3 regions of the Streptomyces sp. NPDC002580 genome follow, and region 1 is predicted to be linked to each of the others. Evidence: riboswitches for the same ligand, from Rfam matches in the RefSeq annotation. Region 1 holds a riboswitch; each other region holds the start of a gene.
What was found. Region 1 has a riboswitch for cyclic di-AMP ahead of ACFYW7_RS11005 (M23 family metallopeptidase). Riboswitches for the same ligand answer to the same signal wherever they lie in the genome.
Positions count from the first base shown of each region.

Region 2: it holds a riboswitch for cyclic di-AMP, as region 1 does, so the genes downstream of both, ACFYW7_RS17220 (transglycosylase family protein) here and ACFYW7_RS11005 (M23 family metallopeptidase) in region 1, are expected to answer to the same signal.
Region 3: it holds a riboswitch for cyclic di-AMP, as region 1 does, so the genes downstream of both, ACFYW7_RS33245 (M23 family metallopeptidase) here and ACFYW7_RS11005 (M23 family metallopeptidase) in region 1, are expected to answer to the same signal.

Region 1 is NZ_JBIAQZ010000003.1:21,008-27,005, forward strand. Features, by position in the region: gene trmB (tRNA (guanosine(46)-N7)-methyltransferase TrmB) at 1-30, shown strand, start outside; gene ACFYW7_RS10995 (PrsW family glutamic-type intramembrane protease) at 121-1,467, shown strand; gene ACFYW7_RS11000 (aldo/keto reductase) at 1,543-2,487, opposite strand; gene ACFYW7_RS11005 (M23 family metallopeptidase) at 2,797-3,837, opposite strand; cyclic di-AMP (ydaO/yuaA leader) riboswitch at 3,848-4,005, opposite strand; gene ACFYW7_RS11010 (PP2C family protein-serine/threonine phosphatase) at 4,309-5,499, opposite strand; tRNA gene ACFYW7_RS11015 (tRNA-Met) at 5,652-5,725, opposite strand; gene ACFYW7_RS11020 (dihydrofolate reductase family protein) at 5,886-5,998, opposite strand, start outside.
Region 2 is NZ_JBIAQZ010000005.1:98,509-104,506, reverse strand. Features, by position in the region: gene ACFYW7_RS17235 (globin domain-containing protein) at 1-334, opposite strand, end outside; gene ACFYW7_RS17230 (cytochrome P450) at 503-1,774, shown strand; gene ACFYW7_RS17225 (transglycosylase family protein) at 2,024-2,926, shown strand; cyclic di-AMP (ydaO/yuaA leader) riboswitch at 3,109-3,303, shown strand; gene ACFYW7_RS17220 (transglycosylase family protein) at 3,308-4,006, shown strand; gene eno (phosphopyruvate hydratase) at 4,358-5,644, shown strand; gene ACFYW7_RS17210 (septum formation initiator family protein) at 5,783-5,998, shown strand, end outside.
Region 3 is NZ_JBIAQZ010000013.1:58,525-64,522, reverse strand. Features, by position in the region: gene ACFYW7_RS33260 (DNA topoisomerase (ATP-hydrolyzing) subunit A) at 1-666, opposite strand, end outside; gene ACFYW7_RS33255 (M16 family metallopeptidase) at 1,021-2,367, shown strand; gene ACFYW7_RS33250 (M16 family metallopeptidase) at 2,364-3,752, shown strand; cyclic di-AMP (ydaO/yuaA leader) riboswitch at 3,968-4,128, shown strand; gene ACFYW7_RS33245 (M23 family metallopeptidase) at 4,141-4,905, shown strand; gene ACFYW7_RS33240 (GntR family transcriptional regulator) at 5,103-5,798, shown strand.

The DNA.
Region 1 (5,998 bases):
CATCGGGACCAGCACACCCAGGGCGACTGACCCGCACGCACCGCTCCGGTGCCTCCCCGGACTCCCGGACCACCTCGATCGGCGTCGCGGGCCACGCCCTCCCTCGTTAGGGTCAATGCCGTGGCCATCCATCCGCCGTACCCGACACCGCCCGGCGGTCCCGCCGGATCTGCGCCGATCCACCCGCGCTGGTGGCAGCGCAGATGGGTCCGGTACGGAGCGCTGATCGCGCTGCTCGCGATGTCCGGTCTCGTGATCCTCGCGCTCGTCCGCGAACAGACCGGCACCGAGGGCTTCCTGGTCGGTCTCGCGCTGGCCGTGTTCCCCGTGCCGCTGCTCATAGCCGCGTTCCGGTGGCTGGACCGGGTCGAGCCCGGCCCCTGGCGCAACCTGGTCTTCGCCTTCGCCTGGGGCGCCTGCGCGGCGGCGCTCATAGCGATCGTCGCCAACAGCTTCGCGACCCGCTGGATAGCGATCGCGACCGCAGATCCGTCCGGCGCGGACACGCTCGGCGCGACCGTCATAGCGCCCGTGGTCGAGGAGTCGGCCAAGGCGGCGGCCGTACTGCTGGTCTTCCTCTTCCGCAGACGGGACTTCACCGGGATCGTCGACGGCGTCGTCATCGCCGGGGTCACCGCCACCGGCTTCGCGTTCACCGAGAACATCCTGTACCTCGGCACCGCGTTCGGCACCGACCGGCTCAGCGGGGGCAGCGGGCTCGCCTCCGTCACCGCCGCGACCTTCTTCGTCCGGGTGGTGATGTCGCCCTTCGCGCATCCGCTGTTCACCGTGCTGACCGGCATCGGCTTCGGCGTCGCGGCGCTGTCCGCCGAGCGCCAGCACGTGCGCCGCGTACTGCTCCCGCTGGCCGGACTGCTGCTCGCGATGGGCATGCACGCGATCTGGAACGGCTCGTCGGACCTGGGCGAGTACGGATTCTTCGGGGTGTACGCGGTGTTCATGGTGCCCGTGTTCGGGCTGCTGACCTGGCTGGTCCTGTGGACCCGGCAGCGCGAGCTGCGCACGGTGCGCGCGGAACTGCCCGCGTACACCGCCGCCGGGTGGCTGGGCGTGACCGAGCCGTGGGCCCTCGGCTCGATGCGGGCGCGGCGGCTCGCCCGCGAGTACGCCGGCCACCACCTCGGAAAGCCCGCGGCCCGCTCGGTGGCGGAGTACGAGGCGTACGCGACCTCGCTGGCGTTCCTGCGCCACCGGGGGCGCCTCGGCCGCGCGGGCGCCGATTTCGCCGTACGGGAGCGCGAGTTGCTGGGCGAGCTGTGGCGGCGCCGGGAGATCGCCCGGCCGGCCCTCGCCCACGCGGCCCACGTCACGGCACCGATCCTCGTGCCGCCCCCCATGTACGGGTACGGCGCCCCGCAGCCGTACGCCTACCCGCAGGCCCCGGCCCAGGCCCAGCCGTACGGGCCCCCGACGCCGTACCCCGCGTACGGCCCGTACCGCTCGTAACCACGGCACCGCCCTGTCACCCGCGCCACCGGGAGCCGGCACGACCGGGGCCCGGCATCCACGTGGCCGCGCCGGTCAGGCCGACGCGCGGGACAACCGGGTCAGCTCCTCGTCGGCCAGGACCAGGTCCGCGACCCCCAGCAGCGCCGGGAGTTGTTCCACCGTCCGGGCCGAGGCGATCGGCGCGGCGACGGTGGGCCGGGCGGCCAGCCAGGCGAGGGCGACCGTCGGGACCGCGACGCCGTGGGCCTCGGCCACCTCGTCGAGCGCGGCGAGGACTCGCGGTCCGCGTTCCGTGTCGAGGTGCTTGGCCGCGCCCGCGGCCCGGGCCGAGTCGACCGTCGTGCCCGGCCGGTACTTGCCGGTGAGGAAACCGGAGGCGAGGCCGTAATAGGGGACGGCGGCCAGGCCGGCCCGGGAGGCGATGTCCTGGAGGGCACCCTCGTAGGTGTCGCGCGAGACCAGGTTGTAGTGCGGCTGGAGCGCGACGTACCGCGCGAGGCCCTCACGGTCGGAGAGGTCGAGGGACTCCTGGAGCCGCTCGGGCGAGATGTTGGAGGCCGCGATGTACCGCACCTTGCCGGCCCTGACCAGTTCGTCGAGGGCGCCGATGATCTCGTCGACCGGCACGTCCGGCTTGTCGAAGTGCGTGTAGTAGAGGTCGATGTGGTCGGTGCCCAGGCGGCGCAGCGAAGCATCCGCCGCCGCCTTGATGTTGGCCCCGGACAGCCCCGGGTACTCGGGGTGCTGGCTGACCTTGGTGGCCACCACGATGTCCGCGCGGTTGCCGCGCGACTTCAGCCACCTGCCGATGACCGTCTCGGACTCGCCGCCCTGGTTGCCCCCGGCCCACGCCGAGTAGGAGTCGGCCGTGTCGAGGAAGTTGCCGCCCGCGGCCGCGTAGGCGTCGAGCACGGCGAAGGAACGGGTCTCGTCGGCGGTCCAGCCGAAGACGTTGCCGCCGAGGGAGAGGGGAAAGACCTCGAGGTCGGAGGCGCCGAGCTTGCGAAGAGAAGTCATGCCGGAATCAACCCGGCACCGAATTGATGTATTCCGCAATCAGTTGGGCGGACCGATGGTTCGCGTACGCCTTCGCCGCCCCGGGCCGGCGGCGGACCGGCGGCCCTGACGTCGGGAGGGGGATGCCGTCAGGACCGCCGGAGAACAGGGGACGTGCGGGGCCGACGACCGTACGTCCCGGTCCGCGCCGACCGGGATCCGCGGGCATCGGGGCCGTACGGCCGGGAGCCCTCGGAGCGTCAGCACCGGTACGAGGTCAGGACCGCACCAGAGGCCGGGACTCCGTACGAACGCGGCGGTCCGTACGGGTCAGGGGTTGAGGCCCTTGCTCTGGAGCCACGCCATCGGGTCGATCCCGGTGGCGGCACCACCGGCGTGGACCTCGAGGTGGAGGTGCGCTCCGGTGACGTTGCCCGTGGCGCCGACGCGTCCGATGACATCACCGGTGGCGACCTTCTGGCCCACGCTGGCGCTGATCGACGACTGGTGGCAGAACCACAGCTCCGTACCGTCGTCGAGGGTGAGGATCGTGCGGTAGCCGTACGACCCGGCCCAGCCGGCCTCGGTGATGGTGCCGCTGTGGACCGCCTTGATGAGCGTGCCGGTGGGCGCCGCGAAGTCGAGACCGGTGTGGTAGCCGGAGGACCACAGGGCACCGGCCTCGCCGAAGGTCGAGGTCAGGGTGTACGAGGAGGTCGGCAGCGTGTAGCTCTTGGCGAGTTCGGCGAGGCGCGCGGCCTCGATCTTCGCCTTGGCCTCGTCCTCCGCCTTCTGCTTCGCGGCGGCTTCCTTGGCCTCGGCGGCGTCCTGCTGCTCGGTGGCGAGCGCGACGGCCTTCTTCGCGGCGGCGGTCTGGGCCGCCTGCTGCTTGGCGCTGTCGACCTGGTTCTGCTGCGACTCGGCCTGCTGCATGATGCGGGAGCGCAGCGCCTCACCGGCGTCGGTGGCTCCGTCGGCCGTGTCGGCGTGGGTCAGACCGGCGGTCGTGAGCGGGGTCGTGGAACCCTGGGGAGTACTGGATCCGCCGTCCGATATCAGGGCCTTGGCGGAGTCGGTGACCGACGACAGGTCGGGCAGCGAGATCGAGACGGGCGCCTTGCCGGGTGCGGCGGTGGCCATGCCACCCGCGCCGACGGCGGCGATGACCCCGACACCGAGGACCGTGGAGCTGCGGGCGAGTCCCCCACCGCGCTGCTTGCCCACACGGTGCCGGCCGCGGACGGGAGCGAGGGAGTCCTCGGTGGGATTCCATTCCTCCCAGGGACCCTCGTCCTTGCCGGAGGAGTAGCCGAAGGTGTGCGTGTCACTCGGCGGTGACGAGGTTGGCTGAGCGGGCCGGTCGGACGCCACCTGGCGCACTCCTTTCCTTCCTTCTCGTCTACCGGGTTAGCTGACGGGTTCGGAGCAGGAAGGTCTCCTACGCGCGTGAGGCGACCGTGTTTCCACGGCGCGAGACGCTCGATTCACCCCAAATTAGTGGTTCCCCGGTTCCCTTTCGGGATTCGACGCGTGCGCACGGAGCCGTCGCTTGTGACGGCTGGGACGACCGCGCTGCGTTATCGAACGTTAATAGACTCCGGTACCGGATTCCAAGCTGTTCTGACTGATCATTAACGCCGTTCGGCCAGGACTTTGGGGTCATGAACGATGAAAAACGGGCGAGTTGACCACGCGCCGCCCCAATGAATTTATTTGACAGCGCGTCAGTTGTTGCGCGGAGGGGTACGGTCCGGTCACTCCTCGTGACAGCGGCGTGGTGAGCCGTGCGCGCCCTGCCCGGCGGGGCGCCCGAGCGGTCCCGGCATCCCGGGCGAGCCCGTCTCAGGAGCGCCGGACGGCGAGCAGCGCCATGTCGTCCGACAGGGCACCGCCCGTGTGCCGGCGGACCTCCTCGGCGAGGACGCTCAGCACGACGTCCGGACCGGGAAAGGTCCGGCCGGCCAGCCGCGCGGCCGGATCGTAGAACTCCCCGTCCCGGTCACGGGCCTCGGACAGTCCGTCGGTGTGGAGGAGCAAAGTCGTCCCGCGCGGAAACGGGGCGGGCGTCGCGCGGTCGGGCCAGGTGCCCAGCGCGCCCATCCCGAGGGGCAGCGCGAAGGGTTCGGTCGAGAGCGTGACGAGGGTCCCGTCGGGGTGCAGGAGCAGGGGCGGCGGATGGCCGCGGTTGACGACGCGCACGACGTCCTCGTCGTACGGGATCTCCGCGAGGACCGCGGTGGTGAACCCCTCGAACACGTCGACGCTGTCGCGCCGGGTGCCCTCCCGGGTCAGCGCCCGCTCCAGTCGCCGCGCGACGGCCTCCAGGGTCGCCTCCTGTTCGGCCGCCTCCCGGAACGCGCCGATCACCACCGCGACGGCGGCCACCGCGGTCATCCCCTTCCCGCACACGTCGCCGACGACCAGCCGTACGCCGTGCGGGGAGTCCTGCGCCGCGTACAGGTCACCGCCGATGGACGCGTCCGCCTGCGCCGCCTCGTACCGCGCCGCGACGTCGAGACCGCCGATCCGCGCGTCGGGCTCGGGCAGCACGGCGCGCTGCGCGAACTCGGCGATCTCCCGGACGGAGGCCAGCCGTTCGTCACCGCGCCGGACGAGGATGTTGATGAGGACCGCGAGGACGGCGGCCGTCGCCACGGTGACGAGTTCGGTGACCGCGTCGACCTGCGTGACGATGCCGAGCACGAGGTGGACGACGAGCACGGCGCCGACGGCGAGGGCGCCGGTGAGGACGGTGCCGCGCAGCGAGTACAGGGGCGCGGCGACCAGCGGCGCGGCGGTGAAGAGCGGGGCCGCGGTGAACGCCGAGGGAGTGAAGTAGTCGTAGAGGAATCCGGCGACGACCAGCAGGGCGGGCAGGACCCGGACGCCCGTACGCGCGAGCCAGATCCTGCGGGACGTCGTGCCCGCCGGTCCGGTCGGCGGGACGGCTCCCGGCCCGGGGGCACCGGCCGGCCGTCCGCCGGTCCGGTCGGGGAGTTCCCCGGTCCGCTGCTCGCCTCCTGGCTGCCCCACTCGTCCAGCAGACCCGGAGGGGAGGCCGCGGGCGACCGGTGTGGCCCGACCGGGGGACGGCGGCGAACGGAGATCGGGCTCCGGGAACCGACTTCCGGACAAACACCAAGGGCCGGAACTCGTGAATCCGAGTTCCGGCCCTTGGCCTTCAGTAGCGGGGACAGGATTTGAACCTGCGACCTCTGGGTTATGAGCCCAGCGAGCTACCGAGCTGCTCCACCCCGCGTCGTTGAAACCAGTGTACGCCATTCGCGGGACCCGATTCACACGCGCCGATTCGCGCCCCTCCAGCAGCGGCCGCGGGCGCCCCCGCCGTCCGCCCCGCCCGGCATCCGGCGCCCGTACAGGGCGACCGGCGACCGGCGGGAGCTCGGCGGGCGACGCGACTAGGACAGGCCGTCCCCCGACGCACGCTCCGGGGCCCCGCCCCGCAGATGCCGGTTGGGGGCCTCGGCGCGCTCCGCGCACTCGGGGAGGACGACGACGTCCGCGCCCGCCT
Region 2 (5,998 bases), on a different contig from region 1:
TGCTCCAGGCCGAGCCGGCGACGAACGCGAACGCGGCGATCAGGCTCGCGCCCACGGCCGCGTAGTGCTCGGGCTGGGCCAGGTACTTCCGGTGGTCCCGTCCGAGGTCCCGTAGGTACCGGGGAAGTCCGGGGTCCTCCAGCCCGTCCATGACGAAGGTGAGTGCCGCGAAGAGCCGGTCCCGTTGCCGTTCCATGTCCTGCGGGAGGTCGGCCGGGAACAGCCGGCGCAGTTCCGGGTTGTGGCGGAACAGGTGCGAGTAGAAGTACTTGACCGCGAACTCGGCCCGTCGTTCCACGACCGCGAAGCTGGATCTGAGTATTTCGGGGTCCACCGCGTGAATGTAGGGACGTGCCGAGCGGCCGGGTCAAACAGCCGGCCATGCCCGGACAGCCTGGGGCGAAGCGGGCGGAGGTGCTGCCCGTGGCCGTCGTGGGCCCGGGGGGTGTCCCGATCGCCGGTCGGCCGGGGAGTGCCGGGCCGCTGCGGATACCGTCGGGGAGTGACCGAGCACGAAGATCCCGCCAGCGCCGCCCCCGAACTCTTCACCTGGGAGTTCGCCACCGATCCCTACCCGGCGTACGCCTGGCTCAGGGAGCACGCGCCGGTGCACCGGACGCGGCTGCCCAGTGGGGTGGAGGCCTGGCTCGTGACGCGGTACGCGGACGCCAGGCAGACGCTCGCCGATCCCCGGTTGTCCAAAAATCCCGCGCATCACGACGAACCCGCGCACGCGAGGGGCAGGACCGGGATTCCCGGGGAGCGCAAGGCCGACCTGATGACGCATCTGCTGAACATCGATCCGCCGGACCACACCCGGCTGCGGCGGCTCGTCAGCAAGGCCTTCACACCGCGGCGGGTCAACGAGTTCGCGGCGCGGGTGCAGGAGTTGACGGATCAGCTCATCGACGGGTTCGCGGCCAGGGGGTCGGCCGATCTCATCCACGAGTTCGCGTTCCCGCTCCCCATCTACGCCATCTGCGACCTGCTCGGTGTCCCGCGCGAGGACCAGGACGACTTCCGGGACTGGGCGGGGATGATGATCCGGCACGGTGGCGGTCCGCGCGGCGGGGTCGCCCGGTCCGTCAAGAAGATGCGCGGGTATCTCGCCGAACTCATCCACCGCAAGCGCGAGGCGCTGACCGCGGTGCCCGAGCCCGGCGAGGACCTGATCTCCGGGCTCATCCGGGCCTCGGACCACGGTGAGCACCTCACGGAGAACGAGGCCGCCGCGATGGCCTTCATCCTTCTCTTCGCCGGTTTCGAGACCACGGTCAATCTCATCGGCAACGGGATGCACGCCCTGCTGACCCATCCCGGGCAGCGGGCCCGCCTCCAGGCCTCCCTCGCGGCCGGGGAGAGCGGGCTGCTCGAGACCGGTGTGGAGGAACTCCTGCGCTACGACGGGCCCGTGGAACTGGCCACCTGGCGGTTCGCGACGGAGGACGTGCGGATCGGCGGGCAGGTCATCTCGGCCGGTGATCCCGTGCTCGTGGTTCTCGCCGCCGCGGACCGGGACCCCGAACGGTTCGAGCGGCCGGACACGCTCGATCTCGCACGGAGTGACAATCAGCACGTGGGCTACGGGCACGGCATCCACTACTGCCTGGGTGCGCCGCTCGCCCGGCTGGAGGGGCAGACCGCCATCGGTACGCTCCTCAACCGCCTGCCCGACCTTCGGCTTGGGGTGGATTCGGCTGATCTGCGCTGGCGCGGAGGGCTGATTATGCGTGGATTGCGCACGCTTCCGGTGGAGTTCACCCCGGTCAAATAGGCCCTGAACGGCGCATCGGTGACCCTTCGACACCTTCGCCGAAGGATTTCTTCCGAATACCGGAAAGGGTGCCCTCGCGGCTACCGGAACGTGATGGTCCATCAATTTTGTGATCTTCACGTGATCTGTACTGCATCGACTTGTGACAAGTGATCGAGTGCGACTACGTTCACCCATCAACGCGACACCCGCACCGAGCACTTCGTGGGAGTCGTCGTAGTCACCCGCCGTCACGCGAAAGGTTTCCAGATGCTCTCCGGGAACGGCCGTCACCGTCGCCCTCGTCAGGCACCTGCTCTCATCGTCGCCGCGGGGGTGGCCGGATCGGCCATCGCCATTCCGCTGCTCGCGGCGTCGAGTGCCAGCGCGGCCGACGGGAACACCTGGGACCGGGTGGCGCAGTGCGAGAGCGGCGGTGCGTGGAGCTCCGACAGCGAGAACGGGTACTACGGCGGGCTTCAGCTGTCCCAGGACGACTGGGAGGCGCACGGCGGCCTCGAGTACGCCCCGCAGGCCGACCAGGCCAGCCGCTCGCAGCAGATAGCCGTCGCGGAGCGACTGCTCGACGACCGGGGCCTCGCGGCCTGGCCGACCTGCGGGCCGCTCTCCGGGCTCGGTACGAGCTCGGGTGACGTCCAGGTCGACACGGGTGTCGAGGGCGATGCCGGGAGCGAGTCGGGCGGATACGGGTCGTCCGGTCTGTCGACCGAGCCCGACTCGACCCCTTCCTATGGTTCGTCCGCTTCGGGTGACTCCTCGGACGCCACTCCGGAACCCAGTGCTTCGCAGAGCTCCGACAGCTCCGACAAGACGGCCACCGAAGGTGACAAGTCGGGCAAGTCGGGCAAGAAGGGCGCCTCTTCGGGGGCTTCCGACGACGAGAGCACCGGTGCCGGGCGGCACCGCGGCGACAGTGCCGCCGAGCGGGCGGCCGACAGCCGAGGCGATGTCGCCGTCGGTCGGCACGCCTCGCGCGACGTCCTCGACGACCTGTACGTCACGGACGGCCTCTCGGGTTCCTCCGACTCCCTTCTCCTCGACAGCGGATGGGGCAACCTGTCCACCGCCGACGAGGACGCCGCGGACGCCGGTCCCGGCCTCGTCGTGCCTGGTCGGAGCATCGCCGTCACCGTCGAAACGCTCCAGCAGTAGGGGGAGTTCGCGTCACGATTCGCCGTGGAATGTCCGGTTTGGCGGAAGTGAGAGATGGGTCTCAGAAGCCCTGATCGTCTTTGAAATTCCGCCGATCGACTGCTTACGGTCGGACCGCTCGCCACAGCGGGCCCCGACGATCGCAACGCCGAATCCTGCCAGCGGCCGTACGGGAACACTCGTCGCGTCAAGCGCCGTAGGCAGGAGCGGGGGACCCAAGGTAAGCGCCGCGTCCGGGAGTTGAGAGACACCCGGGGACGGCTTGGGGTTAAGCCGCGTGCCGGACGTCCTGGAGACCAGGACCGAGGGGACGCGGCCGGGCAACTCAACCGGCCCGAACCCGACAGCTCACCTCGCAGGCGTCGGTGAGGGGATCACTCCATGCTGTTTTCCGGCAAGGGCAAGCACCGCCGTCCGAACAAGGCCACCCGCGTCGCCACGCTCGCCGGCGTCACCGGCGTCGCCATCGCCGCCCCGCTGATGGCGGCCGGCAACGCCTCCGCGGCCACCGCCTCCGAGTGGGACGCCGTCGCCCAGTGCGAGGCCGGCGGCAACTGGTCGATCAACACCGGCAACGGCTACTACGGCGGCCTGCAGTTCTCGGCCTCCACGTGGGCCGCGTACGGCGGCACCGCCTACGCCGCCACCGCCGACCAGGCCTCGAAGTCGCAGCAGATCACCATCGGCGAGAAGGTCCTCGCCGGGCAGGGCAAGGGCGCCTGGCCGACCTGCGGCGTCGGCCTGTCGAGCGCCGCGTACACCGGTGGCACCTCGACCCCGTCGACCCCCTCCGGCTCCTCCTCGTCGAGCGCCTCGCAGGACACCGCCACCCGGACGACGGAGCAGCCCGTCTCCCGTTCCGCGGAGCGCCCGGCCGCGCAGAAGACCGTCACCACCCCGACCGGCAAGAAGGTCAAGAAGGGTGACGGCGAGTACAAGGTCGTCAAGGGTGACACCCTCAGCTCGATCGCCGAGAAGAAGCACGTCAAGGGCGGCTGGCAGAAGCTGTTCAAGCTGAACAAGGACATCGTCGCCGACGCCGACTTCATCTACCCGGGCCAGCAGCTGCACCTCGGCTGAGTGCCGCGGCGCGCCGGTCGGTGACGGTCGCTTTCGGCGGACGGCGACCACCTCCCCGGCGGCGCTCGGCCCTCTCCGGGCCGAGCGACAGCTCTCCCCTCCCTGGCCGGGCCTTTTTGGGAAAGGCCCGGTGAGGGCCCCCGTTCCCCCGGGCTCCCCGCTCCGGTGCGTTCTCCCCCGTACGCACCGGAGCGGGGTTTTTCATTTCTTCTTTGTTTAGTTCAGGAACAATATGTACTCTCAGTTCTGCCCGAGGGGTGGTCGATCGGCTGGCCGATCCCCCTGGGCCGGTTAGGCTCATCCCGCGGGGCTGCCGAGCCCCGCGTAATCGCGTCACATCCCAATAAGGAGATGCTCGTGCCGTCCATCGACGTCGTCGTAGCCCGGGAAATCCTGGACTCCCGAGGCAACCCCACGGTCGAGGTCGAGGTCGGCCTCGACGACGGCAGCACGGGTCGTGCCGCCGTTCCGTCCGGCGCTTCCACCGGCGCCTTCGAGGCCATCGAGCTCCGCGACGGTGACCCCAACCGCTACCTCGGCAAGGGTGTCGAGAAGGCCGTCCTCGCCGTCATCGAGCAGATCGGCCCGGAGCTCGTCGGCTACGACGCCACCGAGCAGCGCCTGATCGACCAGGCGATGTTCGACCTGGACGCCACCGACAACAAGGGCTCGCTCGGCGCCAACGCCATCCTCGGCGTCTCGCTCGCCGTCGCGCACGCCGCTTCCGAGGCGTCCGACCTCCCGCTCTTCCGCTACCTGGGCGGCCCGAACGCGCACCTGCTGCCCGTTCCGATGATGAACATCCTGAACGGCGGGTCGCACGCCGACTCGAACGTGGACATCCAGGAGTTCATGATCGCCCCGATCGGCGCGGAGTCCTTCTCCGAGGCGCTGCGCTGGGGCGCCGAGGTCTACCACACCCTCAAGAAGGTGCTGAAGACCAAGGGCCTGTCCACCGGCCTCGGCGACGAGGGCGGCTTCGCCCCGAACCTGGAGTCGAACCGCGCCGCGCTGGACCTCATCCTCGAGGCCATCAAGCAGGCCGGTTACGTCCCCGGCGAGCAGATCGCGCTCGCGCTCGACGTCGCCGCGTCCGAGTTCTACAAGGACGGCAAGTACGAGTTCGAGGGCAAGTCCCGCTCGGCCGCCGAGATGACCGAGTACTACGAGGAGCTCGTCTCCGCGTACCCGCTCGTCTCCATCGAGGACCCGCTGTACGAGGACGACTGGGCCGGCTGGAAGGTCATCACCGACAAGCTGGGCGACAAGGTCCAGATCGTCGGCGACGACCTCTTCGTCACCAACCCGGAGCGTCTGGCCCGCGGCATCGAGGAGGGCTCCGCGAACGCCCTGCTCGTCAAGGTGAACCAGATCGGCTCGCTGACCGAGACGCTGGACGCCGTCGAGATGGCCCAGCGCAACGGCTTCAAGTGCATGATGTCCCACCGCTCCGGCGAGACCGAGGACGTCACCATCGCCGACCTCGCCGTCGCCGTGAACTGCGGTCAGATCAAGACCGGCGCCCCGGCCCGCTCGGACCGCGTCGCCAAGTACAACCAGCTGCTGCGCATCGAGGAGATCCTCGACGACGCCGCGGTGTACGCCGGCCGCAGCGCGTTCCCCCGCTTCAAGGGCTGAGCCGCAAGGCCCGGGCGCTGAGCCGAGAGGCTCGGGAAGCGTCGTCCCTACGTCCCCGTACCCGGTCCCGTACCGTGTGCGGGGACGTACGCACGTGACGGCCCGCACCGACGGGCCAGTACTGGGGAGGCGGGACTCATGGCCGTGAAGGACCGGGACCGGTTCTCCACCTCGACCAGGCTGAAGCTGCTCGGTGAGCAGACCGCGGCCCGCGTCTACCGCTCCCAGACCAAACGGCAGGCCCGCCGCTCCCGGCTGACCGGCCGGGCCGCGCTGCTGGCCCTCGTCCTGTGCTCCCTGATCGTCGCCCTCGCGTACCCGATGCGGCAGTACGTCTCCCAGCGCGCCCAGGTC
Region 3 (5,998 bases), on a different contig from region 1:
CCGCATCAGCGTCTCGAGGTCGGCGCCCGGGTACCGGATGAGGTGGCGCGCGGCGGCGATGACCTCGCCGAGGTTGTGCGGCGGCATGTTGGTGGCCATGCCGACGGCGATCCCCGAGGAGCCGTTGACCAGGAGGTTCGGGAAGGCGGCCGGGAGGGCCACAGGCTCCCGCTCCTGGCCGTCGTAGTTGGGCGTGAAGTCGACCGTGTCCTCGTCGATCGACTCGGTCATCAACGACGTCGCGTCGGCCATCCGGGCTTCGGTGTAACGCATCGCGGCCGGCGGGTCGTCGTTGCCGAGCGAGCCGAAGTTGCCGTGGCCGTCGACCAGGGGCACCCGCATGGAGAAGGGCTGCGCGAGCCGCACCAGGGCGTCGTAGATCGACGCGTCACCGTGCGGGTGGAGCTTACCCATGACCTCGCCGACGACGCGGGCGCACTTCACGTAGCCGCGGTCGGGGCGCAGGCCCATCTCGTTCATCTGGTACACGATGCGACGGTGCACCGGCTTGAGGCCGTCGCGGGCGTCCGGCAGGGCTCGCGAGTAGATGACCGAGTACGCGTATTCGAGGAAGGAGCCCTGCATCTCGTCCACGACGTCGATGTCGAGGATCTTCTCCTCGTACGAGTCGTCGGGCGGCGGGGTCTTCGTGCTGCGGCGGGCCATCGCTGCTGCGGCTCCTTCACAGTCTCTGCCGGGGCATGAGCGGGTTCTGACGCGCACCATTGTGGACCGCCCCACTGACAACGTGGACCGCGACCCGTCCGTAGCGCCTCCGAGGGACGCTCCACGGGCGCCGCGGAGACCGCTTCCGAACGGCCCTCGGGCCCGGTGCCCGGCGGCCCCGGGGCCTCTGCGCGGTGGTGCTCGGAGGGTTCTCGGCAATATGTCAGGGACACGTGCAAGTCTCGCTCTCGGCGTACGAGGTGCGGGAACTTCGCCAGCTGTCCGCACGCTTGCATACAGTGGCAGGACCGACAGGAATGACGCAGTTCCGCGATCGAAGGGACGTACATGCCCATGGGTCACACGGCCACAGCTGAGGCAGGCTCCGGCGGCCTGACAGCGACCGAGCACCGCCTGGCCAACGGCCTGCGCGTGGTGCTCTCCGAGGACCATCTGACCCCGGTCGCGGCGGTGTGCCTCTGGTACGACGTCGGCTCGCGCCACGAGGTCAAGGGCCGGACCGGACTCGCCCACCTCTTCGAGCACCTGATGTTCCAGGGCTCCGGACAGGTGCACGGCAACGGTCACTTCGAACTCGTCCAGGGGGCCGGCGGCTCCCTCAACGGCACGACGAGCTTCGAGCGCACCAACTACTTCGAGACCATGCCGACCCATCAGCTGGAGCTCGCCCTCTGGCTGGAGGCCGACCGCATGGGTTCGCTGCTCGCGGCGCTGGACGACGAGTCCATGGAGAACCAGCGCGACGTCGTCAAGAACGAGCGCCGGCAGCGGTACGACAACGTCCCGTACGGCACCGCGTTCGAGAAGCTGACCGCGCTCTCGTACCCCGAGGGCCACCCGTACCACCACACGCCGATCGGGTCGATGGCGGACCTGGACGCGGCCACCCTGGAGGACGCCCGCGCGTTCTTCCGCACCTACTACGCGCCCAACAACGCGGTTCTGTCGGTCGTCGGGGACATCGATCCGGAGCAGACGCTGGCCTGGGTCGAGAAGTACTTCGGCTCCATCCCCGGGCACGACGGCAAGCCCGCGCCGCGCGACGGCTCGCTGCCCGACACCATCGGTGAGCAGCTGCGCGAGGTCGTCGAGGAAGAGGTCCCGGCGCGCGCCCTGATGGCCGCCTACCGGCTCCCGGAGGACGGCACGCGCGCGGCCGACGCGGCCGATCTGGCGCTGACCGTGCTCGGCGGCGGTGAGTCCTCCCGGCTCTACAACCGGCTGGTGCGCCGCGACCGTACGGCCGTCGCGGCAGGCTTCGGTCTGCTGCGGCTCGCCGGAGCGCCCTCCCTGGGGTGGCTGGACGTGAAGACGTCCGGTGACGTCGAGGTCCCGGTCATCGAGGCGGCCGTCGACGAGGAGCTCGCCCGGTTCGCCGCGGAGGGTCCCACGGCCGAGGAGATGGAGCGCGCGCAGGCCCAGTTGGAGCGCGAGTGGCTGGACCGGCTCGGCACCGTCGCCGGCCGCGCCGACGAACTGTGCCGGTACGCCGTCCTGTTCGGCGACCCCCAGCTCGCCCTGACCGCCGTGCAGCGTGTCCTGGACGTCACCGCGAAGGAGGTCCAGGAGATCGCCAAGGCTCGCCTGCGGCCCGACAACCGCGCGGTGCTCGTCTACGAGCCCACCGCCACCGAAGCCACCGACGCCGCTGACGAGACCGACGAGGAGGCGGCGAAGTGACCGAGCTCGCCCCCATGGACTTCCACCCGCAGCCCCAGGCCGGCCAGCCCAAGCCTTGGGCGTTCCCGGCCCCCCAGCGCGGCACCCTGGACAACGGTCTGACCGTGCTGCGCTGCCATCGCCCCGGTCAGCAGGTGGTGGCCGTCGAGGTGATCCTCGCAGCGCCCCTGGAGGCCGAGCCGGCGGGTCTGGACGGCATCGCCACGATCATGGCGCGGGCCTTCTCCGAGGGCACCGACAACCACTCGGCCGAGGACTTCGCCGCGGAGCTGGAGCGCTGCGGGGCCACGCTCGACGCGCACGCCGACCACCCCGGCGTACGTCTGTCCCTCGAAGTGCCCGTCTCGCGTCTGGCCAAGGCGCTCGGCCTGCTCTCCGACGCCCTGCGGGCACCCGCGTTCGCGGACAGCGAGGTCGAGCGGCTGGTGCGCAACCGGCTGGACGAGATCCCGCACGAGACGGCCAACCCGGCCCGTCGTGCCGGCAAGGAGCTCTCCAAGGAACTGTTCCCGGCGAGCGCGCGTATGTCGCGTCCGCGCCAGGGCAGCGAGGAGACCGTCCAGAAGATCGACTCCACGGCCGTACGCGCCTTCTACGAGAGGCACGTACGCCCCGCCACGGCCACCGCCGTCGTCGTGGGCGACCTGACCGGTGTCGATCTCGACGAGCTGCTCGGCGACACGCTCGGCTCCTGGACCGGTTCGCCCGCCGAGCCGCGTCCGGTGCCGCCGGTGAGCGCAGACGACACAGGCCGCGTGATCATCGTCGACCGCCCCGGCGCGGTCCAGACGCAGATCCTCATCGGGCGGGTCGGCGCCGACCGGCACGACCGTGTGTGGCCCGCGCAGGTGCTGGGCACCTACTGCCTCGGCGGCACGCTCACCTCCCGCCTGGACCGCGTCCTGCGCGAGGAGAAGGGCTACACCTACGGAGTGCGGGCCTTCGGCCAGGTCCTGCGCGCCGCGCCGGACGGCACCGGCGTCGCGATGCTCGCCATCAGCGGCTCCGTGGACACCCCGAACACCGGTCCGGCGCTCGACGACCTGTGGAAGGTGCTGCGCACCCTCGCGGCCGAGGGGCTGACCGACGCCGAGCGGGACGTCGCCGTGCAGAACCTGGTGGGGGTGGCGCCGCTCAAGTTCGAGACCGCTGCGGCTGTCGCGAGCACGCTCGCGGACCAGGTCGAGCAGTACCTGCCGGACGACTACCAGGCGACGCTGTATCAGCAGCTGGCCGCCACCGGCACCGTGGAGGCCACCGCCGCCGCCGTGAGCGCCTTCCCGACGGACCGTCTGGTGACCGTCCTGGTGGGCGACGCCGCGCAGATCGCGGAGCCCGTCAAGGCTCTCGGGATCGGTGAAGTCAGCGTGGTGACGGCCGAGTAGGGCCCGCGCGACCCGAGGGGCCCAGGTGACGTATGAGTCACCTGGGCCCCTTATTTTTCGGCCACCGCCCCCAAGATGTCCGCATTGGTACGGAGGTTGCCTTTCTGTCGTGTGGGATGCGCTACAAAAACCGTGATCTGTTTGTTGTTCGAAAGACACCGCGTTTAGCTTCGTTCCGACTGTTCGTCATGCAGTGCGCCGCGCCCGCGGCAACCGGACAGTCATCGCCGAGTCCCCGCATGGCGCGAGCCAGGGGAGCCGGGGACCCATACGTAGTCCCTGGGGTGAATCGGACGCCCTCCCCGGAGGGGGTCCGTAGGAGACCTTCCTGCTCCGAACCCGTCAGCTAACCCGGTAGGCGAGAGGGAAGGAAAGGATCAGCCCCTACATGGCGTTCTCCTGTGGCACCGGCAAGCACCGTCGTCCTGGCCGGACGCACAGCACCACCACGAGCGCCGTCGGCGTCGCGGCCCTCACCACCACCGGCGTCATCGGGACCCTGGCCGCTCCCGCGTTCGCCGCGGAGTCCCCCGTCGAGCGGACCGGGCTGACCCAGGCCGTCACCATCGGCGACTCGGTCGCGGACCAGATCGACGCCCAGGCGTTCGCGCAGCGGCTGGCCGCCGACGAGGCCGCCGCCCGGCAGCAGGCCATGCAGGAAGCCCGAAAGAACGCCGCCGAACAGGCGGCGAAGGCCCGCGCGGACAAGGAGCGCGCCGCCCGCGAGGCCGAGCGCAAGCGCCTGAACACCTTCGTCATGCCGATCAGCGGTTCGTACGTCTCCACCGGCTACGAGGCCACCAGCAGCCTCTGGTCCTCCGGCAGCCACACCGGCGTCGACTTCCACGCCGGACTCGGTACCCCGGTCCACGCGGTGGGTGCCGGCACGATCGTCACGACCGGTGACGGTGGCGCCTACGGCAATCAAGTCGTGATCAAGATGCACGACGGCACGTACACCATGTACGGCCACCTGTCGTCCATCGGTGTCTCCGTGGGCCAGACGGTCACTCCGGGACAGCAGATCGGACTGTCCGGGGACACCGGCAACACCACCGGACCGCACCTCCACTTCGAGGCTCGTACGACCGCCGAGTACGGCTCGGACATGAACCCGGTCGCGTACCTGCGCTCGCACGGCGTCAACCTCTGACGACCGCTTCGCCGCTTCTTCACCGCTTTCGATGCCCCGGCTCACCGAGCCGGGGCATCGTCGTTTCCGGAGTCGGTCTGTCCAAAAAATATCCATGGATTCAGGCCTGCCATCGGAAATTCCCGCCCGCTGCAATAGAGTCGCTGAACAAGCGTCAATCGATGGCGTTTCGCGGGGATTAAAGCGGAGGTCCGGTCATGCGTATTCCGGCGCACTCGGTATGCACGGCGATCCGTGACGACATCGTCGCCGGTGTCTACGAGCGTGGCGGCCGGCTGACCGAGGAACTGCTCGCGCGGCGCTACGGCGTCTCGCGCGTCCCCGTGCGCGAGGCGCTGCGCACGCTGGAGGCCGAGGGCTTCGTGGTCACCCGCCGGCACGCGGGCGCGTGCGTCGCGGAACCCACCGAGCAGGAGGCCGCGGACCTCCTGGAGATGCGCGTGCTGCTGGAACCGCTGGGCGCCGCGAAGGCCGCCCAGCGGCGCACCGAGGCCCACCTCAAGGTGCTCCGGGGTCTGGTCAGGCTGGGCCAGGAGCGTTCCAGGAGAGGGCACAGCGAGGATCTGCGCTCGCTGGGAGGCTGGTTCCACGAGACGCTCGCCCAGGCCTCCGGAAGCCCAGCGCTGACCTCCACGCTCGCCCAGCTGCGGCACAAGATCGCCTGGATGTACGCGGTGGAGGCGCCCGCCGACCCCGCGGCGTCCTGGGCGGAGCACGGAGGCATCGTGGACGCGGTCGCCCGCGGCGACGGTGAGCGGGCCCGTGCGATCACGGCCCTGCACGCCGAGCGTGCGACGTCCGCGCACCGGCTCCGCTTTCCGGGCGGGGGAGACCGGGCGGAACGTGTGAGAAGTTCGCAACATCCCGTAAACATGACGGGTCAGCGGCATTAACAAGGGCGCCGTATACAAAGAGATATTCGACCGGGGGCTTATTCCGCATGCCCTTTTGTCTGCGCTCCGGGAATTCCGGCGCGCTATTTTCGTGGCCGATACGCGAACGTTCGCGCGTGTCGAGGGCGGAATTCAAGGGCGGGGCACGGAAAACGGCTGAGCCGCGGCGCCCCCGGGCGGGGCGGGGCGGGGCAGCCCGG